2 regions of the Geobacillus sp. G4 genome follow, and region 1 is predicted to be linked to the other one. Evidence: predicted binding sites of a transcription regulator. Region 1 holds the regulator's gene; the other holds the start of a gene.
What was found. Region 1 encodes Rex, which represses fermentation and respiration genes when NADH is low (regulators of the CRP and FNR family bind a similar motif). Its sites were predicted from a motif close to TTGTGAAATATTTCACAA; they were not measured.
Positions count from the first base shown of each region.

Region 1 (15,977 bases):
GCCCGGGAACAGCGACGTCCGTCGTTTCGTACGTGTATCCGTTCAGATGGAAGTATTGCTCGATCGCTTTTACCTTGTCGTACACGGTTTCTTTTCCATCAGTAATTTGCTTCGCCAACTCGCGAACCCGTTGCGGAAGCGTCTCTGGCAATTGCGTATAGCGTTTCAAAAAGGGCGGGTTTTGGACAGGAGGCGCGGCGCGCAATGCCTCAATCGGAAAATCTGGCTCCATATACGTCAGCATATACTGACGGATCGGAAGCGCGTTGGCGTTTTGATCGCTCGTATAAATTTTTTCCGTCGCCATATGCATGCGGTAGACGATATGGTCATACGTTTGCACCTGTTGCAAGCCGAGCGGATAGACGAGATGAAACGCCTGGTCTTGGCGGGTGATTTCCGCCGTCTGCTCGACTGTCTTGACTTTGTCGCTCCACCATTCATACCTAATCAGCTCACCGTTTCCAAACGACTGGACTTGTTCGCTTTGAAACGCTTCCCACCCTTTTCCTGTGTAAATGTCTTTCGTTTCGACGCGCCAATAATGACGGCCTTGGTCTTTGGCAATGAAAACGACGGTATCATCAGCAATAAACGGCCCGCCGAGGCGGGAATCATTTTGCCCATATCCCACTTTTGCCACACCAGGAGAAGGTGAGTCATCGTTCGTTTCTTCCGGCTGGGCGTGATAGCTGCGGATAAACGCCACCGGATCCGGCCATTGCGGCGGCAGCTTCGGACCCGCATACCCAACCGCAAGAGCGACGGCAGGAATGAACAGAGCGGCCGCCCGCCACTTTCCGATGCGAAAAGACGGCGCTTTTGCCTGCAGCTCTTCACCCTGGAACCAAACGAAGGCAAAAAAGCCGAGCGCAACAAGACGAAGGATCGCCCCGTTGCCGCTATATGGCAGAAACGTATCAAGCACAGCGATATACCCAACTGTCAACGCGTATGGGACAAACCACCGATTCCGCCGTACAATAAGCCAATGCAACAGGAACGAAACGGCCCATAACAGCAGAAAAAAGACAAAGGTGCGCAGCGCATCGCCCGGCATAGAAGACCAATCGCCCGACAACCAGACGGTGCTATCCCGCCAAAGCGCATGAGGCAAAGCGGCGATCGAAGCAAAAGAAAATAGGCGAGAAAGCGCCCACCATATATAAACCATTTTTCCGAGCGCGGAAAGCCATATGGGAACACGGAGCAAATGAAGTCCGAAACAAAGGGCGACAAATGATACAAACACACCTATATGCGCTGTATCGGTGACGGCCTCTAACGGCCAAAGCCATTCCGTGAGCAGCCAAGCGGCTAGGGCGTTAGGCAGCACGGTAGATAACATGTTTGCCCCTAACGGTCTCATCCATCTCCTCCTCCTTGCCGGACGGTTTGCAACGCCTGCGGGTCAATGCGCGACACATACACTCCGCTGCGGCGAAGCCTGTCCGCCCAATTCCGCTCATCCTCTCCCCATTCACGGCTGACAACATACAGAACAATATGGCGTTTTGGCGCCATTGCTCGGAGCTGCCCGGCCAACTGGGCGGACAACGCGGACGTCACAATGATGCAACCAGCAGCCGTCCTCCAGCTCGCCTCCTCAGCTAAAACATGCGCGAGCGGCTCTTGGCCGCCGACGTCCACTTCCGCCAACCGGAGAAGAATCGACTGCCACTGTCCGTCATGGCGGCGCGGCGCTAAGAAAGAACGCTCTTTTCCAGCAACGAGCAGCCCGACCGGCACCCCTTCATCCATCAACGCCTTCGATACGGAAGCCGCTAACGTGACAAGCTCCTCAAACCATGGAGAAGCGGCGCCGTCGAGCACAACGATCCAATCGTCATTGCGCTGTTCATCAAACTCTTTGGTCATCAGTTCCTGTCTGCGCGCTGACGCCTTCCAATGCACCCACGACATTTTGTCCCCAGGCACGTATTCACGGGCGCCGGCCGCCACGGCCATATCGCGGCGATAGGCAAGTGTGCGCGCAGCTTTTCCTTGGGCAAACCATTCGCGCACCATCTCAGGCGGCCATTGGATATAACGTGGATAGACGATAACCGTGCACGGGACATAAAACGATGCCGTTTTGTTCACCCAGCCAAAGACATCGCGCGCTTCCAAGCGAACAGCTTCCAATTGATGACGGCCGCGCGGCAAGGAAAGCGGCCATGTACAAGAAAGGTGGCGGCGAAACGGCCAAGCAATCGCAATCATCTCTCCTCCGTGCTTCCGCCCTTCCTCAGCAACAGCAAGCGCCGCCAGCGGAACCGCCCACGGCAACTCGATACGAACCATCACCGGAATCGATTCACCCGCATGGTAGCGCCGCGCCGGCACCGTCCGGCTTACCGCGGCGCGTCGAAGCGGATACATCGCGACCAAGAACGCATACAAACCGAACGGCAAAAAGCTGTAAAACAAAAACCAGCTGACAAATCCACCTTGAAACATGGCGTACGAAAACAAGACAGCCGCCAAAAGTAACAAACCGGTGAAAGCAAACCAACGGCGCCAATTCCGTTTCATCTTTATCGCCGCCCTCGCACCGGTACCGGTGTACGGGCAATCAGTTGCGCAACGATAGTTTCCCCATCAAGCTTGTCCCATTTTGCTTCCGGACGGACAAGCAGACGGTGGGCGAGCACATAGGGAGCGAGTTGCTGGACATCATCGGGGATGACAAAATCACGGCCGTGGATGAGTGCATACGCCTGCGCCGCTTTCATCAAGGCGACCGACCCGCGCGGGCTGACGCCCAAATAGACCGCTTCATGCGTACGGCTTTGCTGGATGAGATCGACGATATATCGTTTCACGGTATCGCTCACATGCACGTCGGCTACCTTCCGTTGCAGCGCAAGCAATTCATCAAGCGACATCACCGGGCCGATCTCCGCCAGCGGTGCCGTCTTTTCTAGACGGTTTAACATTTCGATTTCCTCGTCAGGGGACGGATAGCCCATATGCAATTTCAACAAAAACCGGTCAAGCTGGGCCTCAGGAAGTGGATACGTCCCTTCATATTCAATCGGGTTTTGCGTCGCCATGACAAAAAACGGCTGCGGCAGCACTCGGGTGACGCCATCGACCGTCACGCTTCCTTCTTCCATCGCCTCAAGAAGCGCCGACTGCGTTTTCGGCGACGTCCGGTTGATCTCGTCAGCGAGCACGATATGGGCGACAATCGGTCCGGGTTTATACTCAAACTGCTGCTCTTTCGGGTTATAAACAGAAATGCCGATCACATCGCTTGGTAATAAATCCGGCGTAAATTGAATTCTTTTCAACTCGGTGCTGAACGATTTCGCCAGCGCGCGCACGAGCATCGTCTTGCCAACGCCTGGCACATCTTCAAGCAATACGTGTCCTTTGGCCAACAGCGCTGTTAAACTGAGCACAATGACATTGCGTTTTCCGACAATGACTTGTTCAATATTGCGGACAACTTGCTCAAGCGGGGAAAGCAACGGCTCGTTGATCGTCATGACATCAAACTCCTTTTATGGTGATCAATGGGACTTTTAGGGGTAGGAACTATCTAGTTTCTACTATTAATATAATATCGAATATACACAACTTTTGGAATGGATTTGCAACAAAGGGGGAAGGAGAAAAAAGGGAGAAATCAAAAATGAAAACGCCCATCCCACGGAAGCGGGATGAGCGCTTTTCCCTTAAATCATCTTCTCCGGTCTTACCCATTCCTCGTACTGTTTGGCCGTCACATACCCAGTCTGCAACGCCGCTTCTTTCAGCGTCAATCCTTCGCGATGTGCAAGCTTAGCGATTTCCGCGGCTTTGTCATAGCCGATATGCGGGCTTAATGCCGTCACCAGCATCAGCGAGCGCTCCACGTACTCTTTCATTTTCGTTTCATTTGCCTCTAACCCTTGAGCACATCGCTCATCAAACGAGCGGATGGCATCGCCAAGCAACTGCACCGACTGAATGGCGTTATAGGCGATGACCGGCTTGAACACATTTAATTGGAAGTTGCCTTGGCTCGCCGCAAAGCCGATCGTGGCGTCATTGCCGAACACTTGCACAGCGACCATCGTCATCGCTTCGCTTTGCGTCGGATTCACTTTCCCCGGCATGATCGAGCTTCCGGGTTCATTGGCTGGAATCGTGATCTCCCCGAGCCCGGAGCGCGGCCCGCTCGCCAGCCAGCGGATATCGTTGGCGATTTTCATCAAATCGGCGGCGAGCGCTTTCAACGCTCCGTGGACATACACGATCTCATCATGGCTTGTCAGCGCATGGAATTTATTGGTTGACGAACGGAACGGATAGCCCGTCTGCGTTTTTAGCTGCTCGGCCACTTGCTCGCCAAATCCCGGCGGCGCATTGATTCCGGTGCCAACCGCCGTGCCGCCGATCGCCAAATCAAGCAGCTTCTCACTCGCCTCTATGATCATCGCCTTGCTTTTATCAAGCATCGCCCGCCAGCCGGAAATCTCTTGTCCAAATGTGAGCGGCGTCGCATCTTGCAAGTGGGTGCGCCCGATTTTGATCGTCTTCCCATATTGGCGTTCTTTGGTCGCGAATGTCCTGATCAAGCCATCAAGCGCTGGCAGGAGGTGCGTTTGGATTTTCGTGTATATAGCGATATGCATCACAGTTGGGAATGTGTCGTTCGAGCTTTGCGACATGTTCACATCATCGTTCGGGTGAATGCGCCCTTCCCCCTCATCCAGCAGCTCGCTCGCCCGTCTCGCCACGACTTCATTGACGTTCATGTTCGTCTGCGTCCCACTTCCCGTCTGCCAGACGACGAGCGGAAAATGGTCATCCCATTGGCCCGCCAAAATTTCCTCGCACGCGGCCACAATCGCCCGCTGCTTCGCTTCGCTCAGTTTCCCGGCTCGATGGTTGACGATGGCCGCCGCTTTTTTCAACTCGGCATAGGCGTAAATGAGTTCAAGCGGCATCGTTTCTTTGCCGATGCGGAAGTTTTGCCGGCTCCGCTCCGTCTGCGCCCCCCAGTATTTATCGGCCGGCACCCGCACCTCGCCGAGCGAGTCGCGTTCGATTCGTTCGTTCATTGTGTTGTCCTCCTTTGCATCGACATCCCCATTACATTTTTATTCCCATTTTCAGCCGGATCAACGCAACGAAGCGGCTAAAAAGACGCCTATATTCAAAAAAGGGGAATGGTTCGACAATGAAGAAACGATGGGCCCCGCTTCTTATTTTGCTTCTTCTATGGCTTTCCGACTGTTCATTCGGTGATATCAAGCTGCCTACATTAACGTTGACTATCAACAGCGAAACGGTCGACCACCGGCTCGGGATTTATACGTGGTCGACAGGCCGCCGCGGAGTGGTTGCTGATGCTGCGGCCCCGCCGCTGCTCGTCAAAGAACTCAAGCTCCATCCTGCCGCCCCGAGTGCAAAGCTTCACGTTCAATTTGACTACTGCCCAGCGGCAAAAAGAAAAAGAACACCGGGATTACTCCCAGTGTTCTTTGTTTCGCTAGGCGGATTACATCATGCCGCCCATATCCGGCATGTTGTTGTTGCCTTTGTTTTCTTCCGGTTTGTCGGCAACGACCGCTTCTGTCGTCAAGACCATTGCGGCGACAGATGCAGCGTTTTGCAGCGCCGAACGAGTGACTTTCGTCGGGTCAACGATACCAGCTTCGATCATGTCGACCCATTCACCTGTTGCCGCATTGAAGCCGATGCCCGGTTTTTCGTTTTTCAGGCGCTCAACGATGATCGAGCCTTCCAGACCAGCGTTTTGCGCGATTTGACGAACCGGTTCTTCGATCGCGCGCAATACGATTTTCACACCGGTTGCTTCATCGCCTTCCGCTTCGATGGCAGCGACTTTGTTGTAGATGTTCATGAGAGCCGTGCCACCGCCGGCGACAATGCCTTCTTCAACAGCCGCACGAGTCGAGTTGAGCGCGTCTTCGATGCGCAGTTTGCGTTCTTTCAATTCTGTTTCTGTTGCCGCACCGACTTTGATGACCGCTACGCCGCCAGCCAATTTCGCCAAGCGTTCTTGCAGTTTTTCGCGATCGAATTCGGACGTCGTTTCTTCAAGCTGCGCACGGATTTGGTTGATGCGCGCTTTGATGCGCTCCGAATCGCCAGCGCCTTCGACGATCGTCGTCGTTTCTTTCGTGACAACAACTTTCGCCGCACGACCAAGCGACGCGATCGTCGTCGATTTTAATTCACGGCCAAGCTCTTCCGAGATCACTTCGCCGCCTGTCAAAATCGCAATGTCTTCGAGCATCGCTTTGCGGCGATCGCCGAAGCCAGGCGCTTTGACAGCAACCGCATTGAACGTGCCGCGCAGTTTGTTGACAACAAGCGTCGCCAATGCTTCGCCTTCAACATCTTCCGCAATGATCAGGAGCGGACGGCCTTGTTGGACGACTTGTTCTAAGACCGGCAACAGTTCTTGAATGCTCGATACTTTTTTGTCCGTGATGAGGATGTACGGATTTTCAAGGACAGCTTCCATTTTTTCCGTATCCGTAATCATGTACGGTGAAACGTAACCGCGGTCGAATTGCATCCCTTCGACAACGTCGAGTTCCGTCGTGAAGCCTTTCGACTCTTCAAGCGTGATAACGCCATCATTGCCAACGCGTTCCATCGCTTCAGCGATCAATTGGCCGACTTCTTCGTCAGCAGCCGAGATCGCAGCAACTTGGGCGATCGACTCTTTTCCTTTAATCGGTTTGGAGATGGCTTTCAATTCTTCAACCGCAACAGCAACCGCTTTTTCGATACCGCGACGGATGCCCATCGGGTTGGCACCAGCTGCTACGTTTTTCAAGCCTTCGCGGATCATCGCTTGAGCCAATACCGTAGCGGTTGTTGTACCGTCCCCAGCGATGTCGTTCGTTTTGCTGGCGACTTCAGCGACCAATTTCGCGCCCATGTTTTCAAACGGATCTTCGAGCTCGATTTCTTTCGCGATCGTTACCCCGTCATTCGTGATGAGCGGCGAACCGAATTTTTTCTCCAATACGACGTTGCGGCCTTTCGGACCTAATGTGACTTTCACTGCGTCTGCAAGTTTGTCCACCCCGCGCAACATCGCACGGCGCGCTTCTTCACTGAACTTGATTTGTTTTGCCATACCCCGTTACCTCCTTATGAAATTGTTGGACTGCGTGCCACAAGTTAAGTATCCGATTAAGTACCCAGTATGTTTTCGGAATGTTTATGTGATGAACGCATATATTAGCGGATGACAGCCAAAATATCGCTTTCGCGCAAAATTAAGTATTCTTTGCCGTCGTATTTCACTTCTGTGCCCGCATATTTCGAGAAGATAATGCGGTCGCCAACTTCGACTTCCGGCGCGATGCGTTGGCCGTTATCGAGCACGCGGCCTGCACCGACAGCAACAACGCGGCCTTCTTGCGGTTTTTCTTTCGCCGTATCCGGCAGAACGATACCGCTAGCCGTTTTTTCTTCTGTTTCCACGACTTCAATGACAATACGATCGCCTAATGGCTTCAACACGGGGAACAACCTCCTTAACGATAGTTTTCACCGTTCTTATTAGCACTCATCACTATTGAGTGCTAACACACTTATAATATTAATGAACTTCTTTCAGTTTTGCAAGTAGGAAATGCAAAAAAATAACTGTTTTTCTCTCCTAAAGAAGAAAGAGCAAAAGGAGCCGGTTGTTTTGCCTCTACTCCCCATCCGCGCGGAGCCCGTTTTCATTATTTCACATTCCTCGGACTGATAAACGGCTCCGGTTAATTTTTTTTACGGCGGTCAGGTGGGATGCGAGGATGCAGTTTTCTTACTATTTTCGCCATACATGTGCTACAATACGGATATAATTTGAAATAAAAGGGGTAGAGGGTTTGAAACGCAACCACTGGTACGTCATCATCACGTATATCGTCATGCAGCTGTCCGCCTTTGTCGGCGTGCCGCTTCTTCGCGCCCTCGGCGTCGGCCAAGGAACGGAAAGCCGCCTCGAAGCCGCCAAACTGGCTTCCGGGTATTGGGCGGTCATCAGCTTTCTGCTTGCGTTCGTCGTGATTTTATGGCTGCTCCGCGGTGACCGCAACGAACGAATGATGCGGCGGCTGCCGCTTGCTTCCTCGTGGATGTGGGCGGTCTTGGGCGTCTTTTTGGCGCTCGCGGCCCAAAGCATCGCCGCCAACATCGAATGGCGGCTGCTCGGCATCAAACCAGGGTCGGAAAATACAAGGCAAATCATCGATATCATCCGCCTGACGCCGCTGTTGGTCGTCGTCACCTCCGTCATCGGCCCGATTTTGGAAGAGCTCATCTTCCGCAAAATCATTTTCGGCTCGCTTTATGAAAAATACAACTTTTGGCTTGCTGCGCTTGTCAGTTCGCTTTTGTTTGCCATTGTCCATATGGAGCCGGAACATTTGCTTCTGTACACATCCATGGGGATGGTATTCGCGTTTTTATACGCAAAAACCGGACGCATTTTCGTACCGATTTTCGCCCATGTCGCCATGAATACGTTCGTCGTCGTCATGCAGACGCTATTGGCCGACGAGATTGAGAAAATGATGCGCCAGTCCGAGCTGCCGCTCGCCGTTTGGAGGGTTTGGCTATGATGCGAAACCCTCGGCTGTTTTCGCTTCTGTATTTCGTCTTAGGCTCAATGTTTACGTATTTGGCCATCGAAAGTGCTCATGAAACGGTTTGGAACGTCTCCACCATCGCTTTAGCGGCGCTCGCTGCCTTTGATTTCGGCACCGCCCTTCGCCTTCTTTTCGCCTCAAAACGCTGACCCCCTTCCCGTGATTCGCGCGGGAAGGGACCAGAACATCAATCCCATGACGGCGATCATATCGTGAAAATGGAAACAAAAAAACAAGAGGCCGGCCTCAAAACCCTGTTTTGCGGCTTTTGAGACAGCCCCTTCGTTTGGCCCGGCCTTGCTCGCTTTCCTCTCAATGTTTTTCGTCCCGCCTCACTCATTGCCTTCCTGCTCGACTGCTCGCTGCGCTTTCCGATAGCCGATGCGCGCCACCCAAATGCTTCCTTCATACAAAATGGTGAGCGGAATCATGACGATCACTTGCGACAACACATCCGGCGGCGTAATGACCGCCGCTAAAATAAGCAGCGCTAAATACGCATACTTGCGGATGCGAACAAGAAGCTGCGGCGTAATAAGCCCTAAGCGGGTAAAAAACAGCACAACAATCGGAAGCTGAAATACGATGCCAAACGGCAGCACGAGCTGAAGCAAAAACTGAAAATATTCATTAATGCCGATCATTTGTTGAACCCCTAGTTGGTCAGCCAGCTGGCTCATAAATCGAACGACAAACGGAAACAAGACGAAATAAGCGAAGCTGACGCCTGCTAAAAAAAGAACGATCGACGCCGGGATATAGCTTAACGTCACTTTCCGCTCTTTTTCATACAGACCGGGGCTGACAAACGCCCAAATTTGATACAACAGCACCGGAGCCGACAGCACAGCTGCGATGACAAAGGCAAACTGAAAATACACTTTAATCGGATCGGTGAGGCGGAAGGCGTTCATGGTCAAATGCTTCGCCTCGGCCGTTCGCTGCAAATACAAAATGACATCATCGACAAAAAAGAAACTAACGACAAGCGCCGCAGCAAAAAAGATGAGCACGATGATGAGCCGTTTTCGCAGTTCACCCAGATGCTCATACACCGACATTTCTTTGTCATTCATTGTTTCTCCATCCTGCCTTGTCATCGGTCGGTTTTCGTTTCTTCGTCATCAGCGAGCCCTTTTGTGGCGTCTTTAAACTCGCGAAGCGACTGGCCGAACGACCGCCCTAATTCCGGCAGCTTTTTCGTGCCAAACAGCAACAAAATTGCAGCAACGAGCAACAAATATTTCATGTGTTGTTCTCTCCTTTTACGATGGCGATGGATAGTTTTTCAAAAAATAGACGAGCGACTGCAGCTCAATGGCTAAATCGATATGATGGACGCGAATATGGTTCGGCACGTTCAACCGCGCCGGAGTAAAGTTTAAAATGCCTTTAATTCCTTGGACGACAAGGCGGTCGGTCAGCGCTTGAGCCGCGGCGGCCGGCACGGTTAAAATGGCGACCGGGATGTTTTCGTGAAGCCGCTCCTCCAACTCATCGAGATGATAGACCGGCACCCCGCCGACTGTCGTTCCTACTTTCCGCTCATCGACATCAAACGCCATCACGATTTTCGTATTGTTGTTTTTCGAAAAATTATAGTTTAAAAAGGCGGTGCCTAAATTGCCGACGCCAAACAAGGCGACTTCGGTCACCTCATCCTCTTCAAGCGTCCGGCGGAAAAACGACAACAAATAATTGACATTATACCCGTATCCCTTTTTACCAAGCGCGCCAAAATAGGAGAAATCGCGGCGGATCGTCGCCGGATCGACTTTCACCGCCTCGCTCAACTCGGCAGAGGAGACGCGTTGCTTGCCGGAAGCGTGCAAGTTTTTCAAAAACCGATAGTAAAGCGGCAGCCGTTTGGCGGTTGCCTGCGGAATTTTCGGTTGTTCGTTGCTCATGATCTCATCCCCTAGCTAATCGGTTTTCCGTCGGTAATGGCCAGACTTCCCGCCCGTTTTTTCGACCAAATACGTCGGACCGATGACCATTCCTTTATCAAGCGCCTTGCACATATCGTACACCGTCAACGCACAGACCGAAGCGGCCGTCAGCGCTTCCATTTCCACTCCTGTGCTCCCTTTCGTTTTCACCGTTGCCGTGATGACGAGCTTATGCGCTTCTCCATCGTTTTCCCAAGCAAAAGCAATGTCCACACCCTTTAACATAAGCGGGTGACACATTGGAATAAGGTCAGCTGTCTTCTTCGCCGCCATCACCCCCGCCACTTGAGCGACGGCGAGCACATCCCCTTTCTCGATCGCATTGCTCGTCATTTTTTCGTAAATTTCCCGGCTGACAGTCACGCTCGTTTGCGCCACAGCCACTCGCACAGTATCTTCTTTGTGCGTAATATCAACCATTTTCGCGCGCCCTTGTTCATTGAAATGAGTGAACGATGACAATACAATCTCCTCCATTTATACACTATACACGATTTTTCATCATTCGTCTTTGACCGTTTTCGCGACTTACGTTAAACTATTCGCGAGGTGAAATGACATGATCATTTTGCAAGTGCACGGGCTCACGAAATATTTCGGCGCTGACCTTATTTTATCGAATATAAAACTAGAAATACAGTCCCGCGACCGAATTGCCCTTGTCGGCCGCAACGGAGCGGGAAAATCGACATTGTTGAAAATCATCGCCGGTGAACTCTCTTTCGACAGCGGCAAAATCATCAAACCAAACCATATCAAAATCGGCTATTTGGCGCAAAACAGCGGGCTCGACTCGCCGCGTTCCATTTGGGACGAAATGCTTGAGGTATTCACCCCGCTTCTAGGACTCGAAAAACAGCTCGCCGAACTCAGCATGCAACTCGGCGACCCAGACGTACTCGCCGATCCAGCTCGCTATGAAAAAACGCTGAAAACGTATGACGAGCTGCAAGAACAATACAAAGAACAAGGCGGCTACCAATACGAAGCCGATATCCGCTCCGTTTTGCACGGGCTGCAGTTTTCCTCATATGATTATAAAACAACGCCGATCTCGTCGTTAAGCGGCGGACAGCGGACGCGTCTTGCCCTTGGGAAATTGCTGTTGTCCAAGCCGGATTTATTGATTTTGGACGAGCCGACGAACCATTTGGATCTTGAGACGCTCTCTTGGCTGGAGCAGTACTTGCAAGCCTATCCCGGTGCCGTCCTGGTTGTTTCCCACGACCGCTACTTTTTAGACAAAATCGTCACTGACGTATACGAACTGTCGAATGCCACGCTCAAACACTATGCCGGCAACTACAGCCGCTATTTGGAGTTGCGGGCCGAGCAATACGAACAAGAGTTAAGACGGTACGAGAAACAGCAAGAAGAAATCGCCCGACTCCAAGACTTCATCCAGCGCAACATCGCCCGTGCCTCGACGGCCAAACGGGCGCAAAGCCGGCGAAAGCAACTGGAAAAAATAGAACGGCTCGAACGGCCTGTCGGCGATGAAAAATCAGCCTCCTTTTCGTTCTCGATCGATCGACCGAGCGGCTATGAAGTGCTCACCGCTGAAGACATAGCCGTTGGCTATGGCGACGGTGCACCCATCATCCGCCAAATCAGCTTCCGCATCACGCGCGGCGAAAGCGTCGCCCTAGTCGGGCCGAACGGCATCGGCAAGTCGACATTGCTGAAGGCGATCGCCCGAAAACTCCCTATCCAAACAGGAGAGCTCCGCTACGGCGCAAACGTCCAAATCGGCTATTACGATCAAGACCAAGCTGATTTGTCATCGAACAAACGGGTGCTTGACGAGCTGTGGGACGCCTACCCCGAAAAGACAGAAAAAGAAATTCGCACCGTGCTCGGCAACTTCCTGTTTTCCGGCGATGACGTTTTAAAACCGGTCTCCGCTTTAAGCGGCGGGGAGAAAGCACGCCTTTCGCTCGCCAAGCTGATGTTGCAAAAAGCAAATGTCCTTCTTTTGGACGAACCGACAAACCATCTAGACCTCGACAGCAAAGAAGTGCTCGAGCAAGCGCTCATCGACTACCCGGGAACGATTTTGTTCGTTTCCCACGACCGCTATTTCATCAACCGAATCGCAACAAAGGTGTTTGAACTTTCCAGCGGAGGCCTAACGGAATACTTAGGCGACTATGATTACTACATCGCCAAAAAAGAAGAAATACGCGAACTGGCACTCCTGAACGTCCGCCCGACAGAAACGGCAAGTGATTCTGCCAAAACGACATACGAGCAAGAAAAAGAGGAAAAAAAACGACGGCGCCAGCGCCAACGCCGCTTGGATGAAATCGAAGCCGAGATTGCAACGCTTGAAGCACAAATCGCTGAGATCGAGCAGCAACTTTGTGATCCATCCGTTTACGGCGACTATGAGACGATGCAACGATTGACGCAAGAAAACGACGAGCGAAAGCAGCGAGTCGAAATGTTATTGGCCGAATGGGAACAGCTTTATACTTCACTATAACCGACAACCCGCCTCTAGTTTCGGCGGGTTGTTCTTTAGTTAGTCACATTATCCACAAAAGAATCCACAATTTCCACCATGGAATATAAGTTATTCACCAACTTTTCCACATTATCCACAAAAAACATCTTCCTTGTTACACAAAAATCGCTGTGTATTGTCTTTCTTATGTTGATAGTGTTTTACCGCTTTTTCCACATTGCCCACAGATTTGTGGATAAAAATATACACAAACTTTTTCACATGAAAATAAAAAGGACGATCCGTTTGCCTGCCGCAAACGGATCGCCCTTCGGTGTCTTTCGCGTTTCAGCCAACTGCCTAGACAAGCGGCAAGCTTGGATTGGCGTTGAGCGCCAAATCAGCCCGCTTTCCTTGTTGATATAACACTGTTCCCGCAGCGGCAATCATCGCCGCATTATCAGTGCATAACGATAATGGCGGGATGACAAGCTCTACATTGGGGAGCTCTTTCATTTTATCCTGCAGTGCGTCCCGTAACCCACGGTTGGCCGCCACCCCGCCGGCGAGCAGCACTTGCCGCACGCGGTATTCCTTTGCCGCCTGCACGGTTTTCGCCACTAGCACATCGACGACGCTGGCCTGAAAGCTCGCAGCCATCTGCCTCGGATCGATCTCCTCGCCGCGCTGCTTCGCGTTGTGGAGCGCATTGAGCACAGCTGACTTCAAGCCGCTGAAGCTAAAATCATACGAACCTTCCTCAAGCCATGCTCGCGGCAAATCAATCACTGGCTCACCCTCATGGGCCAGCCGATCGATGTGCGGTCCTCCTGGGTATGGAAGGCCTAAAGCCCGAGCCACCTTGTCATACGCCTCACCGGCAGCGTCATCGCGCGTTTCACCGATCACCGCAAAACTCCCATGCTCCTTCATGTACACTAGTTCCGTATGACCGCCGGAAACGACGAGCGCCAACAGCGGGAACTTCATTTCAGCCACTAATTGATTGGCGTAAATATGACCAGCGATATGATGCACCCCAATAAGCGGCAGTCCATAGGCAAACGCCAACGCTTTCGCCGCATTCACCCCTACAAGAAGCGCCCCGACAAGCCCCGGCCCAGCCGTCACCGCCACTGCATCAAGGCCCGCAAACGATACGCCGGCCTGCTGCATCGCTTCCTCAATGACGAGCGTAATTTGCTCTACATGATGGCGAGAAGCAATCTCCGGCACGACGCCGCCAAACCGCCGATGGCTTTCCATTTGCGACGCCACTACATTCGATAAAATCTCTCTTCCGTTTTTCACGACTGCCGCCGCCGTTTCATCACAACTCGTTTCAATGCCTAATACATATACGTCTTCATTCATCTCAGCTTCACCCACATGACTAACGCGTCTTCAAAGTTATCCGGATAATACCGTTTGCGAATGCCTCCGTTGCGGAACCCAAGCTTTCGGTACAGCGACTGGGCGACGTGATTGGACACGCGCACCTCAAGCGTCATCGTCGCCGCCCCGTGCTGCCTAGCCATGTCCATCAAGCGTCGCATGAGCGCTTCACCAAGCTTTTGCCCGCGAAACTGCGGCAACACGGCTACATTCGTCACATGCGCCTCATCGATGACAAGCCACATCCCGCCATACCCGATGATCCGCCCGTTGTGCACCATGACAATATATTTGGCATAGCGGTTGTACATGAGCTCGTTGTAAAACGATTCACGGCTCCAAGGCGAAGTAAACGATGCCCGCTCGACTTGCACGACTTCATCAATGTCATGAATGGTCATTGGCCGAAATTGAACATTGATCCCCATCGTTCTGTTCCCCTTTTTGTTTCGCAAGCCATTTCGCCTCCGCCTCGGCAAGGCGGAGGTAGTTCGGCACAAACACATGGGCGTTCTCGCGCTCTTTTTGTTTGCCTAGCATCACCAACTCGCTCGGACGCGGCAACGCCAAAGACGGCGGGGCCACGTGAACCCGTTCGCCTAAATGACTTCGAAACAAATCACGATATAGCGGTGCATCCGCACCAATGAACAATACATCCTCTTCCCGCTCGCTCAACCGACGCGCCCACTCATCCGCCGCCACAATCCGGTCCTCCTCAAGGCAACGGAGCGCACCGCCTTCGTAGCGATAAAGCCCGGTGTAAATTTGTCCGCGCCGTGCGTCAAACAGCGGAACGATCACCCCAGGAAAATAACGGCCATTGGCGGCGAGCACCTCAAGGCTCGACACCCCGGCGATCGGAATACCGAGCGACCAGGCAAGCGTTTTCGCAATCGTCACGCCGATCCGCACCCCGGTATACGACCCCGGCCCTTTCGCTACAACGATTAAATCGAGATCTTTTGGAGCAACGTCACATCGTCGAAGCAACCACTCAATGGCTGGCATCGCCCGAGACGAATGATCTTTTTTAACGTTGGTGATGAATTCCCCTTTCACGACATCTCCATCCACCAAAGCAATGCCAAGCGGCATATTCGATGTATCAATTCCCAATACTTTCATGACGGAAAAATCTCCTTGCACAACTGTTCATAACGCTCTCCCGACGGCTCAAAGCGAAGCAACCGCTCATCGCCGCCACGATGAAACAAGAAAACGGTCAGCCGTTCCTCAGGCAACTGGCCGGCGATCAAATGCGCCCATTCAACAACCGTAACACCATCGCCAGCAAAATATTCGTCAAATCCAAGATCTTCCCATTCATCTTCAAGTCGGTATACATCCATATGATAAAGCGGAAGCCGACCATCATATTGCTTAATAATCGTAAACGTTGGGCTATTGACCGTTTGCGTAATGCCCAGCCCTTCAGCAAGACCTTTCGTAAACGTCGTCTTTCCCGCCCCGAGATCACCTTCTAATGCGATGACCATTCCCGGCTCAAGATGTTCCGCCAGCCGGCGGGCCACCGACTTCGTTTCTTCCGGAGAATGCACCAAAATT
Region 1 is NZ_JBEPJY010000025.1:4,942-20,918, forward strand. Features, by position in the region: gene ABS784_RS15795 (transglutaminase TgpA family protein) at 1-1,369, opposite strand, end outside; gene ABS784_RS15800 (DUF58 domain-containing protein) at 1,366-2,535, opposite strand; gene ABS784_RS15805 (AAA family ATPase) at 2,538-3,494, opposite strand; gene fumC (class II fumarate hydratase) at 3,684-5,054, opposite strand; gene groL (chaperonin GroEL) at 5,495-7,111, opposite strand; gene groES (co-chaperone GroES) at 7,216-7,500, opposite strand; gene ABS784_RS15825 (CPBP family intramembrane glutamic endopeptidase) at 7,857-8,591, shown strand; gene ABS784_RS15830 (YdiK family protein) at 8,588-8,767, shown strand; gene tatC (twin-arginine translocase subunit TatC) at 8,951-9,694, opposite strand; gene tatA (twin-arginine translocase TatA/TatE family subunit) at 9,715-9,867, opposite strand; gene ABS784_RS15845 (redox-sensing transcriptional repressor Rex) at 9,884-10,525, opposite strand; gene moaC (cyclic pyranopterin monophosphate synthase MoaC) at 10,541-11,029, opposite strand; gene ABS784_RS15855 (ABC-F family ATP-binding cassette domain-containing protein) at 11,127-13,052, shown strand; gene tsaD (tRNA (adenosine(37)-N6)-threonylcarbamoyltransferase complex transferase subunit TsaD) at 13,374-14,387, opposite strand; gene rimI (ribosomal protein S18-alanine N-acetyltransferase) at 14,384-14,836, opposite strand; gene tsaB (tRNA (adenosine(37)-N6)-threonylcarbamoyltransferase complex dimerization subunit type 1 TsaB) at 14,796-15,536, opposite strand; gene tsaE (tRNA (adenosine(37)-N6)-threonylcarbamoyltransferase complex ATPase subunit type 1 TsaE) at 15,533-15,977, opposite strand, start outside.

Region 2 (15,977 bases), on a different contig from region 1:
CTCAACCGTATGCCTCATGTAGTTCTCATTATAATACTGTATAAAAATAAAATCAAATGTATATTTAATAATTTTTAAGGGATTTTCTTCTTTCTTGTCCCCCTATGTTCACCAGGCCCACGGGAAAACGAAAACCGCTTTGGCTCAGCTGCCGAAGCGCATTCTCTTGTCCATCCCCCTCATGCACTCAAGCGTAAAGCCTCTCACGGAAGATTCCACCAATGTTCAACAAGTTTTCAATTTTTCCACTATCCTTATATTGACTTCCCTCTTTTTTCCTATACACTTTTAAATAGCGACACATTTTATATAAGGTTGTGATCGGATGAACGAGGTTGAATCTCGTGAATGGCAGAAGTGGCTTACATCGCTCGGGCGCGATCTTCGCCTTGAGAAAGGAACGTACTTGTTTCAAGAAGGAGAAAAGGCGGACGAACTGTACTATATTCAATCCGGTAAAATCCAAATCAGCAAAATGGACATGAATGGACAGGAGCTTGCGTTGCGCATTTGCAGCGAAGGGGACTTGATCGGCGAGCTGACGCTCTTTTGCCCCGGCGCCCGCTACATGCTGACGGCGAAAGTGCTCGAAGACGGCGTTGTCTCTGCCATTCCGCGCGAGAGGCTCGAACAAGAAATCGCCAACCATCCAACACTGGCCGTCGAGTTCATGAAATGGATGAGCCTCCATTTCCGGAAAACGCAGACGAAGTTCCGTGACCTCATTTTGCACGGCAAAAAAGGAGCGCTCTATTCGACGCTCATCCGCTTGTGCAACAGCTACGGCGTGATGAAAGAAGACGGCATTTTGATCGACGTGCCGCTCACCAACCAAGAACTCGCCAATTTTTGCGGCACCGCCCGCGAAGTCGTCAACCGCATGCTCGGCGACTTGCGGAAAAAAGGCGTCATCTCCGTGCAAAAAGGAAAAATCTGCGTCCACGACTTGCAATATTTGCGCGACGAAATCTCCTGCGAAGGCTGTCCGCCCGAGCTGTGCCGCATCGACTGACAAAAGGGTGCGATTCAAAAGAAGGGGCTGACCCAAAAGCGTCATTCCTCTCAAACGAAATACAACATATTGCGCATGATTCATTGTTTCGTGGCGATATATGGTGATGAGCAAGGGTGTCCTGATCCTTTTGGGACACCCCCTTTGCTTGTTTCACAGCAAAAATTTCCCAAGAGGGATTCATGTCGTTTTCCCGTTTCTCCACATCCCTATCTGCACCAAACATCCTATCACACATAACTCCCCAACTTCCCGGCCTTTCTCGCCCAGCTCCATTGCGAACGAAGCACCATAGCGCCGGCCCCCATCCAAAAACAAGAAACAAACAAAGCGGGTACAAGCGCCGTCCAACCGGTGCGCATCCCATGCACGGCCCACGAGAGAGATGAAAAGAAATTTAGCACGTGGAAGACAGACGGAAGCAGTTTCGGAGAAAGGAAAAACCCCGAAAACATCAAATGGAATTCACACCCATTGAACATCACGCTTGTACAATAAAAAGCAATGCCGCCTAACCAAAAGAAAAACCCCAAACGGTCATTGATGCCTCCCGTTTAGGATTCGTTCAAGAATAAAGCACGATCATCGCGATGAAAAAGTACGCCGCGTTGGCGATTTCCAAAATGCCGAGTTTCATGATCGGCAGCGATTTGCCGTATAAATAGACGGCGCGGATGACGCTCGGTGTGTAGGCCAAGACGGCAAACGGCTCGCCGATGGCGATGAGGCCGACGATCAACAAGGCGTGGTAGCCCCATGACAGCCATTTGTACCGTTTGTTTTTCTTTTCGCGAATCATCGTTTTGACGTAAAACGTGCTGCCGAGGAAAAAGAGGAAGGAAAATAGGGCAAGTTCAAATGCTTCAAGCGTTAGCGCCCCGCGTCCGGCGTAAAAGGCGGCGAGGCCGCCGATGCAAAACGCCGCGATGGCGGCTACATCATTCCAAAAGGCGCGATCGTTCTTTTTCTTGCTGTAGTACGTGTTCACCAAGAAAAACGGCACCATGGCGAGCCCGAAGTAGAAAAGCGCCGGCTGTTGCCAAAGAGAGACGGCAAGCGCCGCGGCGGCGATGGCGCCATAGCGGGCGGCGGCGGGCACGTACGGCTCTTTCCGCTTCGTTTTCACCGCCATCAAGAGCGGATACGTCGCCAAATAGAGCGCAAGCCAGGCGACAAAGAGCGGCGCGTGAATCCACGAAAGCCCACCGGCGTACGCCCCGAGCCAAAACGGGATGATGAGCATCGCCCAGGCGCCGTGTTGTTTTGGCATCACCCATTTGCTTTTGTTCGCCATCCGTCTCATCCTCCGCTTACCGGTGGAATAAAGGCGACCGTGTCGCCGGCGTGAAGCGGCGCTTCGTCGCGGACATACTCCTCGTTGACCGCTGTCATGACGCGCCCGAGCGAGATGCCGTAGCGCTCTTCCACTTCGTCTTTCAGTTTTTTCACCGTTTCCGGAACATTCGGCCACATCACTTCCCGCTCGCCGATTTGCTCGCCCAAATGGGCGAAAAACAATAGACGGATCATTCTTCCTTCACCTCCGGTTTTCCGGACGGATACGCCGTTGTTTCCAACTGGTCGCCCACCCAGGCGCTTCCGTCCTCCCATTGCTCTTTTTTCCAAATCGGCACGATTTGCTTGATCCGCTCAATGGCATAGCGGTTCGCCTCATACGCTTCGGCGCGGTGCGGCGAGGAAACCGCGATGACGACGGCGATGTCGCTGATCTTAAGCCGCCCGATCCGGTGGGTGATGGCGGTTTTCGCCCCTGGCCATTTCTCCGCAATTTCCGCCCCGATTTGCGCGAGCATTTTCTCGGCCATCGACACGTACGCCTCATATTGCAAAAAGAGCGTCCTCTTGCCGTTCGTCCATTCGCGCACCGTGCCGGCAAAGACAGCGACCGCCCCCGCTTCCGGACGCATCACTTTTTTCATCACATCCTCGACCGAAATCGGCCGGTCGGTAATGGCAAACAACGGTTCTGTCATGTTCGTGTTCTCACCTCGTTCATGAGCCATGGAATATATTCGTCATCATCGGCCAGCGAAAACACCGGGTGCGCTAGCGGCCCTTCGAGCGGCTCCCAAGCGATGACGGCGCGAATGTTGGCGAGGTGCTGAAGCGACGCCCAATCTTCCCAAGTGCGGACGAGCACGACTTTCGGGTGCCGCTCTTGTTTGTAGCCTTCGACCAACACGAGATCGAGCCGAAGCGGCGCATAAAGCGCCAACACATCATCCAACCGCCACAACGGGCGGCGGAGATGAAGCTGCAAAAGCCCGTCTCCTTCCACCGCCGTTGCCACCGCCCCGGCCCGCTCATGGCGGACGGAATCGACGCCTTCCGGCCGCGCGGGCTCGCCGCCATGGCCGTGGTGCTTCACCGTCCCGACGCGCCATCCTTCCCGGACAGCGGCCGCCACCCATTTTTCCATAAGCGTCGTTTTGCCGCTATGTTTATAGCCGACGACTTGCCAGACGTTCATTCGCTTGACCCCTCATCGTCATCCAAAAGCCACACTTCCACCTCATCGCCAACCGCAAACCCTCTCGTTCCGCCCGGCAGCACCATCAAGGCGTTCGCAAAGGCAAGCGAGGTGACGATGTTCGACTTGTCCATGCCGACCGGCTTCACGACAAGCCGACCGTCAACCGCCTCGACCCGGCTGCGCACGAAGCGGGTGAACGGGTTCGGCTTCGGAAAATCGGCGCCAAGGGTGGCTTTCGCTTTTTTCAAATACGGCTTGGCCGAAAACAGCCGCGTGCGCACGACCGGGCGGACGAACAGTTCGTATCCGACATAGCACGCCGACGGGTTGCCCGACAAACCGAACAGCAGCTTGCCATTCCACTCCGCGACGGTCGTCACGCTTCCCGGGCGCATGGCGATTTTGTTAAACAAGACGTTCGCTCCGAGCCGCTCGTAGATGGCGGGGAAATAATCGAAATCCCCGACCGAGACCCCGCCCGTTGTAATGAGCATGTCCACTTGATCAAGCGCCTCGCGCACCGCATGAAAACACGCCTCGAGGTCGTCGGCAAGCTGGCCGAAATAAATCGGCTCGGCGCCGCTTTTGAGCACTTGCGCCTCGATCATGTAGGCATTGCTGTTGCGGATTTTTCCCGGCGCGAGCGGTTCCGAGACGTCGAGCAGTTCGCTGCCGGTCGCAAAAATGCCGATGCGCGGCTTTTTCGCCACCTTCACTTCAGCGTAGCCGAACGTCGCCAAGAGCGCCGCCACCCCGGGGTTGATGCGCGTTCCTTTTTCGACAAGCGGCTGCCCTTTTTTCGCATCTTCCCCTTGAAACGAAATGTTATCGCCAGGGCGGAACGGGCGTTTAATGACCATATACGTTTTTCCATCCCGCTCGTATTGTTTCGCGAGCTCCAACATGACGACCGCATCGCATCCTTCCGGAATTTGCGCCCCGGTCATCAGGCGCACCGCTTGAAACGGGCCGACAGGCTGCTTCGCCACTTGCCCGGCGCCGATCGTTTCGATCACTTCAAACTCGACCGGATGATCCAGCCCCGCTCCTTCGGAATCGGCGGCGCGAATGGCAAATCCGTCATACGGCGAGCGGTCAAACGGCGGCACATCATGGTCGGCGCATAAATCTTCCGCCAAATAGCGTCCGTACGACTGCCTTAGCGGCACGATCTCCTCTTCCCCTCTCCCGGCGTAACGCATCACCCGGGCGATGGCTTCCGCTACGGGAATGGGGGTTCGTCTTTCGACCAACGGTGTTCTCCCCTTTCTTTCCCTCACTCACTTCACTAAGCCCATTTTATCGCTTCATCACGATGATTGCCAATCTTGCAGCTGCTTGATCGATTTCGCCAACTTTTCGTCAACGACGGTGGCATCATCAATATGTTGCAAAATCATCGCCCGCTTTTCTCCGAACAAAGCGGACGACCGCTCCAACACGATGATTTCGTTTGTTCTATTGTACAGGAAAGAAGAGGAACACTGTTGTGATGTTGATCACATTTTGCTGTTGTCCGCTTTTTTTCGCTTGTGTGAGATGTATCACAACATTGACATAGAAAACAAGATATGCTGAAATTGCAACGATTTGACGATGGAGGGATCCCAAATGGAGCAACGGTTTACCGAGCAATCGTTAATTGGCGATATTGTCACAAAACTCCCGAAAGCAGCGGATTTGTTGAAAGCGCATCGCATTGACTTTTGCTGCGGCGGGCAGCGTCCGCTCAAAGAAGCCATTGAAGAACGCGGGTTGGATGGGGAAGAGCTCCTTCACCAGCTGAACGCCTTGTATAATGAAGCGCAACATAAGCCAACCAGAAACTGGAATGAAGCGCCGTTCGACGAACTCGTCGACCATATCATGAGAACGCATCACCGCTATTTGAACGAGGAACTGCCGCAGCTCAGCCCGTATGTCACGAAAGTATTGCGCGTTCACGGCATGCACCACCCGCATCTTTCCCGGGTGCATAAACTGTTTCATGAGTTAAAAATGGAACTCGAGCAGCATCTCATTAAAGAGGAAACAGGCGCGTTCCCGCTCATTTTGCAATTTGCTGACAACCCGTCGCCGGAAAACCGGGAGGCGGTCGAGCGGGCCATTCGCGAACTGGTCGATGAACATGACGCGGCCGGTGATTTGATCAAAGAAATTCGCGACATCACGAACGACTTCACCCCGCCGGAAGACGCGTGCGGCACATATCGGCTCGTCTACAACCGACTTGCGGCGCTCGAAGAAGATTTGTTTACACACATCCACTTAGAAAACAACATCCTCTTCCCGCGCGTGTTGGCGGCGGTGAAGATCTAAAGGAAGAAAGACGCCGATTCGCACTTCCAAAAACATAAATCAAAAACGGGATCGCTTCTTCGTATTGAAAGAGCGCTCCCGTTTTTTCTTCACCCTCCAATATACGACATTTCAATTTTCGGGCGCTGTTTCGCCGTCTCTGCCGTCCGTTCTTCCGAATAGCGGTCCGTCCGTTGGCTCCAGATGGCGGCAATCAGCGCCTTCAGCTCCTCTTTTCCCGCGCCGGCGCGCAGCTTGTCTTTGAGTGACACGCCTTGAGAGGCAAACAAGCACGTATACAGCTTGCCATCCGCGGAAATGCGCGCCCTTGTGCAGCTCCGGCAAAACGTTTCCGTCACCGAAGCGATAAAGCCGACTTCCACGTTCGTGCCGACGTAGCGATAGCGGCTCGCCACTTCGCCGAAGTACTCCTTTTCCACCGGCTCGAGCGGGTGCATGGCGTTGATTTGCTCATACATTTCTTTTTTTGTCACGACATGAGAGTAATCCCAGCCGTTCGTTGTGCCGACGTCCATAAATTCAATCAAGCGGAGCGGAATGCCCGAGTCTTTAAAGTACGCCGCCATCGGAACGATTTGCGAGTCGTTCCACCCTTTTTTCACAACCATGTTCACTTTCACGCCAAGCCCTGCCTCCTGTGCCGCTTCAATGCCTTTCAACACCGGAGCGACGCGGACGCCGACGCCGTTCATGTTGCGAAAAATGTCATCGTCCAACGCATCAAGGCTGACGTTGACGCGCTTCAACCCGGCCGCTTTCAACCGTTTCGCCCATTTTACTAAATGGATGCCGTTTGTCGTGAGGGCAATGTCCCGCAATCCGGGAATCATGGACAGCCGCTCAATGAGCGCATCAAGGTCGCGCCGAAGCAGCGGCTCCCCGCCGGTCAGGCGGACTTTTTCGACGCCAAGCTCGACAAAACATTCGGCCAAGCGCACCATCTCATCGACCGTTAATAGCTGATCTTCCGTCAAGAAGCGAAAATTCGGCCCGAACACCTCAGCCGGCATGCAATAGACGCAACGGAAATTGCATTGGTCGGTGACCGACAACCGCAAATCGCGAAGCGGGCGGGCAAGGCGGTCGGTGATCTTCATCCGGTCGCGCTCTTCCATGGCGCTCCCTCCTTTCCCTTTCATGGGCCGCGTGATTCTCAAACGGCCTGTTCCTCTATCATTGCAAACGGCTCAGTTTGGTCACACACGCCAATAAACTGAATGATAACCCGATCGTGACCGCCACCCATGCCCACGCCAGCTCCATCCGCCCCGACTCCATCGCCATATAGACCGCAGTCGGGATCGTTTGCGTTTTCCCTGGGATGTTGCCGGCAAACATGAGCGTCGCGCCGAACTCCCCGAGACTGCGGGCAAACGACAGCACGACCCCAGATAATAGCGCGTTTTTCGCAAGCGGCAGGGAAATATGCCAAAACACTTGGCGCTCATTCGCCCCATCGATGCGCGCCGCTCCTTCGATCGTCGGATCGACTGCTTCGAGCCCCGCTTTCGCCGCTTGGTACATGAGCGGGAACGACACGACAACAGCAGCCAGCACCGCTGCGCTGAAGGTAAACAGTACAGTTGTATGAAACCAAGTCTCGATCCACTGCCCGACCGGACTATGCCGGCCAAACAGCACAACAAGCAAAAACCCGACGACCGACGGCGGCAGCACCAACGGCAGCATAAACACCGTCTCAACGATCATCTTCCCTCGAAACCGGCGGCGCGCCATCCGCCTCGCTGCTGTCGTCCCAAGAATGGCGACGATCAAACCGGCGAGAAGGGACACCTTTATTGACAACCATACGGGTGACCAAAAATCCGTCATAGATAATGGGCCTCTCTTTGCATCGTCTCTATTCACTATACGAAACTGTTCAATTGCTTGCTGTGACACTGTTCACATTGATTGTATCATATGAGCAGGGAAATCTGGCTTAGAAAAATTTGTGACCATGTGCACAAAAATCGGCCAATGGTGATTTTTTTCACTCTGTTTCCACTGTGATGTTTTTAAAATAGAAATAGCTGAACAAATGGAGGTGTCCATCATGGAAGGACAAATCCGCAAAGCGTCGAACCGTGATTTTTCCCATTTGCGCGCTTTGCTGCAATCGTCCAAAAAAGTGATTCCGCTCTGCAAGCACTCGTTTTTGTTCCAAGAAGGGATGCCAGCCAATGAGCTGTACTTGATCCTTTCCGGCAAAGTGCAAGTCAGCAAAATTTGCCCGGACGGAAAAGAAATGTGCTTCCGCATTTGCGGAAGCGGAGAAATCGTCGGCGAGTTGACGCTGTTTACGAACGATCCGCGCTACTTATTGACCGCCAAAGTGATGGAATCGGGCGAAGCAGCGGTCATGGATAAGAATAAATTAGAGGAGCAGCTGCTCGTCAATCCAACTCTTGCTCTTGAATATATGCGCTGGATGAGCAAGCATGCCCGGCGAACGCAGACGAAGTTCCGCGATTTGATTATGAACGGAAAAAAAGGCGCATTGTATTCTACGCTCATTCGCCTTTGCAACAGTTATGGCGTCCCGCTTGAGGACGGGAGCATCTTCATCGACGTTTCGTTGAAAAACCAAGATTTAGCCAACTTTTGCGGCACGACGCGCGAAAGCGTCAATCGGATGCTCAACGCCTTGAAGCAGGAAGGGATCATCTCGATAAAGCGGGGAAAAATCACGGTCCATGACCTGAACTATTTGAAAACGGAAATCCAGTGTGAAGACTGTCCGGCGGATATTTGTTGCATTGAGTAAGCGGAGCGCCATGGCTAAGGGAAGAGAACGTCTACCCGATCGTTTCCCATGGCCAAAGCAACAACCAAGCCATTTTGGCGCGCTGATTGGAAGAGCGCCCGATCAGCCGTTGTTCGCGGCCTGCCGGACGCTCTCTTTTTTTTTTAAATGTGATGTGAATCACTTCTTTTTCTTTTCGCCGCGATATAATTAAGAATCATAAGGCTTTGGGAGGCATCAATCCCGTTTTGGGAGAACGGGATGTGGTCAATGCCCGCTCGCTTCCGTGCCGTCGTCTTCGCCGGTTTCAGTCACTTTCAGTATGGCGACGGCTCCTTTTTGTGCGTCATTGAACTGGTGAGTGACGATCGGATATGTTCCCGGTTTGGTGACGGTAAATTCGACGACCGCACCGCCGCTTGCCGGAAGCATCACCGTTTGCATCCCTTTCAGATGATTGTTCGGGTTGCCGTCAAGGTATACATCATCCAACACCGTCCCGACAACGTGGAACGAGCTCACTTCGTTCGGACCGACGTTGTTGACATACAAGCGGATTTTCTCACCGACTTTCGCAAGCAGCGGTTTTTCTTTCAGCGTAAACGTATCGCCGTTCGTATTCGGATCGCCAGGTTTGAGCGCCTTTGTCGAGAAGACGACGTAGCTTGGCACGCCGTTTTGGAAATCGTTCATATCGTTATATTTGTACCACTCGTTTTGGATAAGCACATATTCGCGGTCGACTTCTTGATCGGTCGGGTAGCCGTTTTTCGGCTTGACGATGATCACGCCGTGCATGCCGTTGGCGATATGTTGCAAGACCGGCTTTGTGCCGCAATGGTACATGAATACGCCAGGATTATTCGCTGGGTACGTAAACGTTCCCGATTTTCCTGGCATCACATCGATAAAGTCTTTTGATGGTGCGGCATGGACGGCATGGAAATCCATGCTGTGCGGGATGACGGGGTCCATGTTTTTCAACGTAAAGTGGATCGTATCCCCTTCATTGACGACGACGAGCGGTCCAGGCGCTTGGCCGTTGAATGTCCATGCCTTATACGTTTTTCCTTTGTCGATTTCAATGTCAGTAATTTGCGCCGTCATTTCGACGCGGACGTCATGCGGACCGATCCGTTCTAATTTTAACGGTACTGGCGCTTCGTTCACTCCTTTGTGCGCCGCTAACACGTCCGCGGCAGACTGTTGCGCTGACGTCCCATTTTTGTTTTCTGCCTGCGCCTCTCCTCCTCCGTTGTTGCTGCATGCTGCCAAAAGCGACGCAGCCAACGCAACTGACAACAACGTAGACACATTTCGTTTCACCGTTTTCTCCCCCTCCAGGTGATTTGATTTACACCTTCAGCGTACGCCATTTCTGCCTTTCCCCTAGTGATTTGTATCACCAAGGAGCGGCCATGTTTGAAGGGTTTGTGAAATAATGAGCAATAAATATTCGCAATGTAGCAACCGTAACGAATGTAGCCCTATTCACTAACAGAAAACGACCTTCCTCTTTGCGCATCGCCATTTTCCATCCTTTCGTTGGGCTTGCACCTCCGCAAACCAAAAAGAGGACAAAAGCGTACGCTTTTGTCCTCTTTGGATCTGGCATCGGATTTTACGATGCGTATCGCTTCGCCGGTTCGCCCGCTTTTTTGCCAAATACAAGCCGATTCAGCAAGAAGCAGATAAGGGTAAACAAGCTAAAAAGCAGAAAACCGAGCACATACGAACCTGTCGCATCTTTGATGATCCCCATGACAATCGGCGGGAAAAAGCCGCCGAGTCCTCCCCAAGCGCCGACAAGTCCGGTGACGGCACCCGTTTCCGCCGGGAACAGCTGCGGCACGAGCTTAAAGACCGCGCCGTTGCCCAGCCCGGACATCACGGCGACAAGCAGGCAAGCCGCTGTCATCACCCAAATGTTCCCCATTCCGAACGCGATCGCCAACGCGCCGATCGTCATACCGGCATACACAAACGTCAACACCCGTTCGGCACCAATTTTATCACCAAGATAGCCGCCGATCGGCCGCGCGAGCGTTGCGAGGACCGTAAAGCCCGCCGCGCGCATCCCGGCATCCACTGACGTCAACCCATACAAGTCAACGAGCAGCGACGGCAAGTAAATGCCAAAGGCGACAAACGCTCCAAACGTGACGAAGTAAAAGAGCGACAGCGTCCATGTATGTTTATATTTCAATACCGCCAGCGATTCGCGCACCGTTTTTTGGTGCTTCGGCTTCGGCATATCCGGTGTGAAAAACCAAACGAGAACGAGCATGATGACAACCGGAATGATCATCCCCCAAAACGCCCACGGCACCCCAAACGCCGCAGCAATCGACGGAACGGAAAACGTTGCGACCGCCGTGCCGAAGTTCCCCATCGCGTTGATCCCAAGCGCTGTCCCTTGCTTTTCCGGCGGGGTTAAACGCGACACGAACGTCACGGAAATGGCGAACGACGTTCCCGCCATGCCGATGAAAAACGCCCAAAACAGAAGCATCGCATACGAATCCGCAAACCCTGCGCCAACAAGCGGAATGATGAGAAACAGCAGCAGCAGCGAAAACAGCCTGCGCCCCCCGATCCGGTCCGTCCAAATGCCAAGCGGCAACCTCATGACCGAACCGAGCAAAACGGGAATGGCGACCAAAATGCTTTTTTGCGTCGACGTCAACCCGTACATTTGCTGAAACGTGCTGGCGAGCGGTGAAAAGACGGCCCACACGGCGAATGAAAACATCATGGCCAACGTTGTGATCGGCAGCAGCGCCTTTTGTTTGCTCATGAAAAGCCCCTCCCAAACTTTCAAAATTTGTGACTTTGTTTGTACTTCCATCATACGCAGGAGAAGGAAACGGATTTGTGAGGTTGATCACATTCTTGCCTGCTGTCACCATTTTGCCACAATCGTTGTCACGGTTTTGTCACATCCAAAAAAAGAAAAAGCCCGTCCCAAAAGGAACGGACACGATTTGGCAGAATGTTTTTCACATACGAACGATAAGAAACGCTGTTGGACGCACACATTTCGTCCGCCCCGTCTGCGGCAAACAGCTTGTTTTCTCACCCGCTCGCCCGTATCTCCTGCCTCATAAACAGCCAATACGCGATCGCAAAGCAGATGAGGGTGGCGGCAATGAGCGCGGTCGCTTGCGGCCAAATGAGCAATAAACTTTGCGAGAACGGCAACGGACCGGCGATGGCGCCAGCCGTCTGTTCAACGGTGACGATCCCTAGCGTCCGAACGTCCGGCGAAAGCAAGGCCGTCGTCGATTCATTGAACAAATAGCTCGGCGACAGCCTCATGAGGCCAAGCACCAACTCTTGACGCCCGACGGCCTGTTCGACGGACGTAATGGCGTCAGACTGCAAAAACGGCTTGGCAACTACTTCAACGACCATGGAGTAAAAAAGATTGAAAAACAGCCAAACGGCCATCGACGACAACGCCGAGGTCGCCGCCTGGCGGAAGACGACGGAAAACAAAATGCCGAGATTGAGCCAAAACGCGATATACACAAGACATAGCAACAAAAAGCACATGATGCGCGCAAACTCTTCGAAAGTAGGTGGAATCCCTAAAACCAAAATGCCCAATGCCGTCACAAGCAGGCCGAGCGAAAGAAACAAAGCGGCATTTAACAACAATGCAGCGACAAACTTGCCGTTGATCACATAATCGCGCGGAATCGGCTGCGCCATGAGCCGGCTTAACGTCCCCCGGTTCCGCTCCGAATTAATGGCGTCAAACCCGAGGGCGATGCCAAGAAGCGGCCCGAGAAAACTGACAAACGTCAAAAACGAAGGCAGTGTCCCGTCTGAGACGGTGAACAGTTTCAGAAACAAGTAAGCGCCTTTCGCGATTTCTTTCGCTTCTTCCGAAGAATCCAACGCGTCGCGAATCGTCGTCATCGCCGTATACAGCGACCCGAAGCAAGTGAGCAAGATGAGAGCGATCAAAATGATCATGCGCCAGCTCGTCAAATAATCGGCCAATTCTTTTTTGACAATGGCGGAAAACGCGCTGTTTCCCTTGACCGCTTCCGCCTTTTCACCGCGAACGCCGCTCCTCAATCGCCCGATCCATTCCCTCGCCGTCGCGGCTCGCCGTTCCCCCTTACTCGTTTTCATGCGAATCCCGCCCCTCAAAATAGCGATGATAAATCTCATCAAGCCCAAAATCCCGCCGGCTGAGATGGAACAACGAAGATCCTGATTCGATGATCGTTTTGCTGATGGCGGCGCTCACATCTGTTTGGCAGTATACATCCAATCCACGTTCTGTACGTTCGACCTTGCTGACGCCCGAAATGGCTTCGATTTTCGCCAGCAAACGGTCATCAAGCGGCGAGGCCATGACATGAATGACGTACGCGTCTTGCAAAAACAGCTGCTGCGCCAAGCGTTCGATATTCCCTTCGGCCAACAATCGGCCGCCGACAAACAAGCCGACCCGGTCGCAAATTTGCTGCACATGGTGCAATTGGTGCGAGGACAATAGAACGGTGATGCCTTCATGGCGGCTCAAATCGCGGATCAACCGGAGCAGCTCACGCACCCCCTCCGGGTCGATGCCCAACGTCGGCTCATCCAAAATGATCACTTCCGGGCGCTTCATCAACACATCGGCCAAACCGAGCCGCTGCCGCATTCCACGCGAATATTTTCCTGCTTTCTTATGAGCCGCATCAGTCAAGTCCACCTTCTCGAGCAGCTCCCACGCCCTCTTTTCCGCCTCGGCGCGGGGAATGCCGTTTAACGCTGCCGTATACAGCAAATTTTCCATCCCTGTCATATGATGATAAAATCCGACATCATCCGGCAAATACCCGACTTTCCGTTTGACGTCAATCGGATTTCGCACCGGATCGATCCCGCATACCCTCACCGTGCCGGACGTCGGCTCGGTGAGCCCGAGCATCATCAAAATCGTCGTCGTCTTTCCGGCCCCGTTTGGCCCGAGCAGGCCAAAAATCTCCCCTTTTTGAATCGAAAGCGACAAGTGGTCAACCACCCGATGGCCGCCGTATGTTTTGCAAAGGTTGTCGAGCTCGATAATCGCCGCTGTCTCCATCTTTACCTCCTCCCGTACGTTTTCACCAAATAGTAAAGTCCGCCTGCCACTCCCGCGATGATCAATACGGCTACAACCCCCCAAACGGTCGACGTTTTGACCGAGACACGAAACGCCGCTTCAGACGACGTTTCCGCCGTTTGCGCCTGGAAGTTGACGACGTAATCCCCGGCAATCGCTTCATCTGACGCTTTCACTTTCGCCTTGACGGTTTTCGACTGGCCGGGATTCAGCTGAGCGATCGTGCTTTGATCAAATTCCACATCCCAATCAGGCGGCGCATCGGCCGTCATATTGATGTCCAAGAGCGGAGCGCTTCCGGTGTTTTTAACGACAAGGTCAACCACCCGTTCATGCCCCGCCGTCACATCGGTGCTTAAGTTTCCTGACGGCGTCGTCAGTTTGAGCGCATACGTGCCCGTAATGACCGCTTCTAACGCCAGCTCAGCCGACGTATCGCTCGTTTGCGCTTTGATCGGGATTTTGTACGTGCCCGCTTTCACATTTTCCGGCGGTTTGACCTCGACGGTAATGTCTCTCGACTCATTCGGCTCGAGTTTCACCGATGTAACGGAATTGCCTTCCGATTTGAACGTCACTTGCCAACCTTTTTCCGCCGCCGAACTTAACGCGTAATTTTGCGTCTTGGCGGTTCGGTTTTTCAGCGTGACATCATACGTGAAGCTCGAATCAGCGTGCCCCTCGAGGTTTGTTTGTTCCGACGTCAGTTCGGTTTTAAATGACCCTTGTTCCGTCACGCGGACAAGCAGCGGCAATTTCGATGAACCACTGTCCCCTTTCGCGACGAGCCAAAAGCGGTAATCCCCCTTGTCGACATCCAGCGGCACGGTCACTTCCAACGTGACCTCTTCTTCTTTTCCGCCTCGGACGGACAGCTGCTCAATCGTTCTCCCCTCAGCGGTAATCGAAGTCGACCATCCTTTCGGCAGGTGGTCAAACGAGAAGGTGACGTTTTCAATGTTGGAACCGTTGTTGATGACATTGACCGTATAGTCGATTGTTTCCCCCGGCGTCACGGAAAGCCCGGTGTATGGCGTGAAGAGAACAACACCGCTTGCCGCCGATGCCGGGCGGATCGGAAGAAGAAGCGAAAAGAGAGTCAAGATCATGGCGAACATCATGATGATCCTGCTTTGCACGACATTCACTCCCTCCTTCTGTTTTCACTTCGTATACGCCAGAAATGGATCAATGGATTTGTTTTGCAGGAGAAAAATTCAGTTGTAGAATAGATGCAGAGCAACCATTCCAAGCATGCGTCGGGAGGTGGGCAAGATGGAAGACCGACGGAAAGACCTCGAACTGCTCGAGAAGATCGCCGAAGGCTCGCGCGCCGCCTTTGACCGTTTTTACGAAAAATACGCTCCGATGGTCTATCATATCGCTCTTCGGATCGTCGGCGACGAGGTGGAGGCGGAAGATGTCAGCCACGATGTGTTTCTCGAAATCTTGCAAAAACCGCATCAATTCGACCCGAAACGGGGAAGCGTTCAAGCCTTTCTTGCCGTGAAAACGAAAAGCCGGTCGCTCGACCGCCTGCGCAAGAAACGGGACCTTTTAGTGAGCCGCCTTGAGGAAGCGGCTTTAACAGAAAAGGGGGCGGAATTTGATTTTCTCCGCCAACTGGAACAACAAGTCATCATAGACGCTTTAACCCATCTCCCCGAGGAGCAGCGGCAAGCCATCATTCACTTTTACTTTCATGGGGAAACACAGCGGGAAATCGCCGCCGCGATGAACAAACCGTTAGGCTCCGTCAAGTCGCTCATCCGCTACGGCTTGCGCAATTTGCGGAAACAAAAAGAGCTGTTCCACTGGATGGGGGCTGGCAGAGGTGAAGAACAGCATGAAGCATAGCCATATTTCGGAAGCAAAAATCGTGGACTGGCTGTTAGGCATGCTGCCAGAGCAAGAAAAAGAAGACGTGTCCAACCATCTAAAGCAGTGCCTTGAATGCCAACGCTTGCTTGAAGCGTGGAAAAACATCGGGCTTAAGGAGGAAGCCCAATATGAAGCACCTCCCCTTTCTCATAAAGAGCGAATTTGGGCCCAAGCAGAAGCGCAAAAACAAACGAAGCGGATGCGGCGCGGTCTCCGCATGGCAGGCGGGTGGATCGGTGCAGCTTTGGCCGTTTTCCTTTTCACCTTGCGCCTTTCCGCTCCCAGCGACGGACCAGCCGCTTCCCATGACCGATCGGATGAGCCATATCGATACCAGATTGTCAAACAACATACCGACATTCCGATCGAGCGAATCATCCATAATCCCAAAACGAAACAAATTCCGATTGAGCCATCG
Region 2 is NZ_JBEPJY010000004.1:170,861-186,837, reverse strand. Features, by position in the region: gene ABS784_RS06995 (Crp/Fnr family transcriptional regulator) at 326-1,012, shown strand; gene ABS784_RS06990 (YwiC-like family protein) at 1,578-2,306, opposite strand; gene moaD (molybdopterin converting factor subunit 1) at 2,312-2,542, opposite strand; gene ABS784_RS06980 (molybdenum cofactor biosynthesis protein MoaE) at 2,539-3,006, opposite strand; gene mobB (molybdopterin-guanine dinucleotide biosynthesis protein B) at 3,003-3,503, opposite strand; gene ABS784_RS06970 (molybdopterin molybdotransferase MoeA) at 3,500-4,759, opposite strand; gene ric (iron-sulfur cluster repair di-iron protein) at 5,118-5,825, shown strand; gene moaA (GTP 3',8-cyclase MoaA) at 5,915-6,940, opposite strand; gene modB (molybdate ABC transporter permease subunit) at 6,999-7,658, opposite strand; gene ABS784_RS06950 (Crp/Fnr family transcriptional regulator) at 7,867-8,592, shown strand; gene ABS784_RS06945 (multicopper oxidase domain-containing protein) at 8,839-9,897, opposite strand; gene ABS784_RS06940 (MFS transporter) at 10,193-11,368, opposite strand; gene ABS784_RS06935 (ABC transporter permease) at 11,647-12,714, opposite strand; gene ABS784_RS06930 (ABC transporter ATP-binding protein) at 12,701-13,657, opposite strand; gene ABS784_RS06925 (COG1470 family protein) at 13,660-14,826, opposite strand; gene ABS784_RS06920 (sigma-70 family RNA polymerase sigma factor) at 14,954-15,535, shown strand; gene ABS784_RS06915 (anti-sigma factor domain-containing protein) at 15,525-15,977, shown strand, end outside.
Region 2: a site for Rex is predicted at 5,039-5,056, ahead of ric (iron-sulfur cluster repair di-iron protein). Genes of this name have one in related genera too.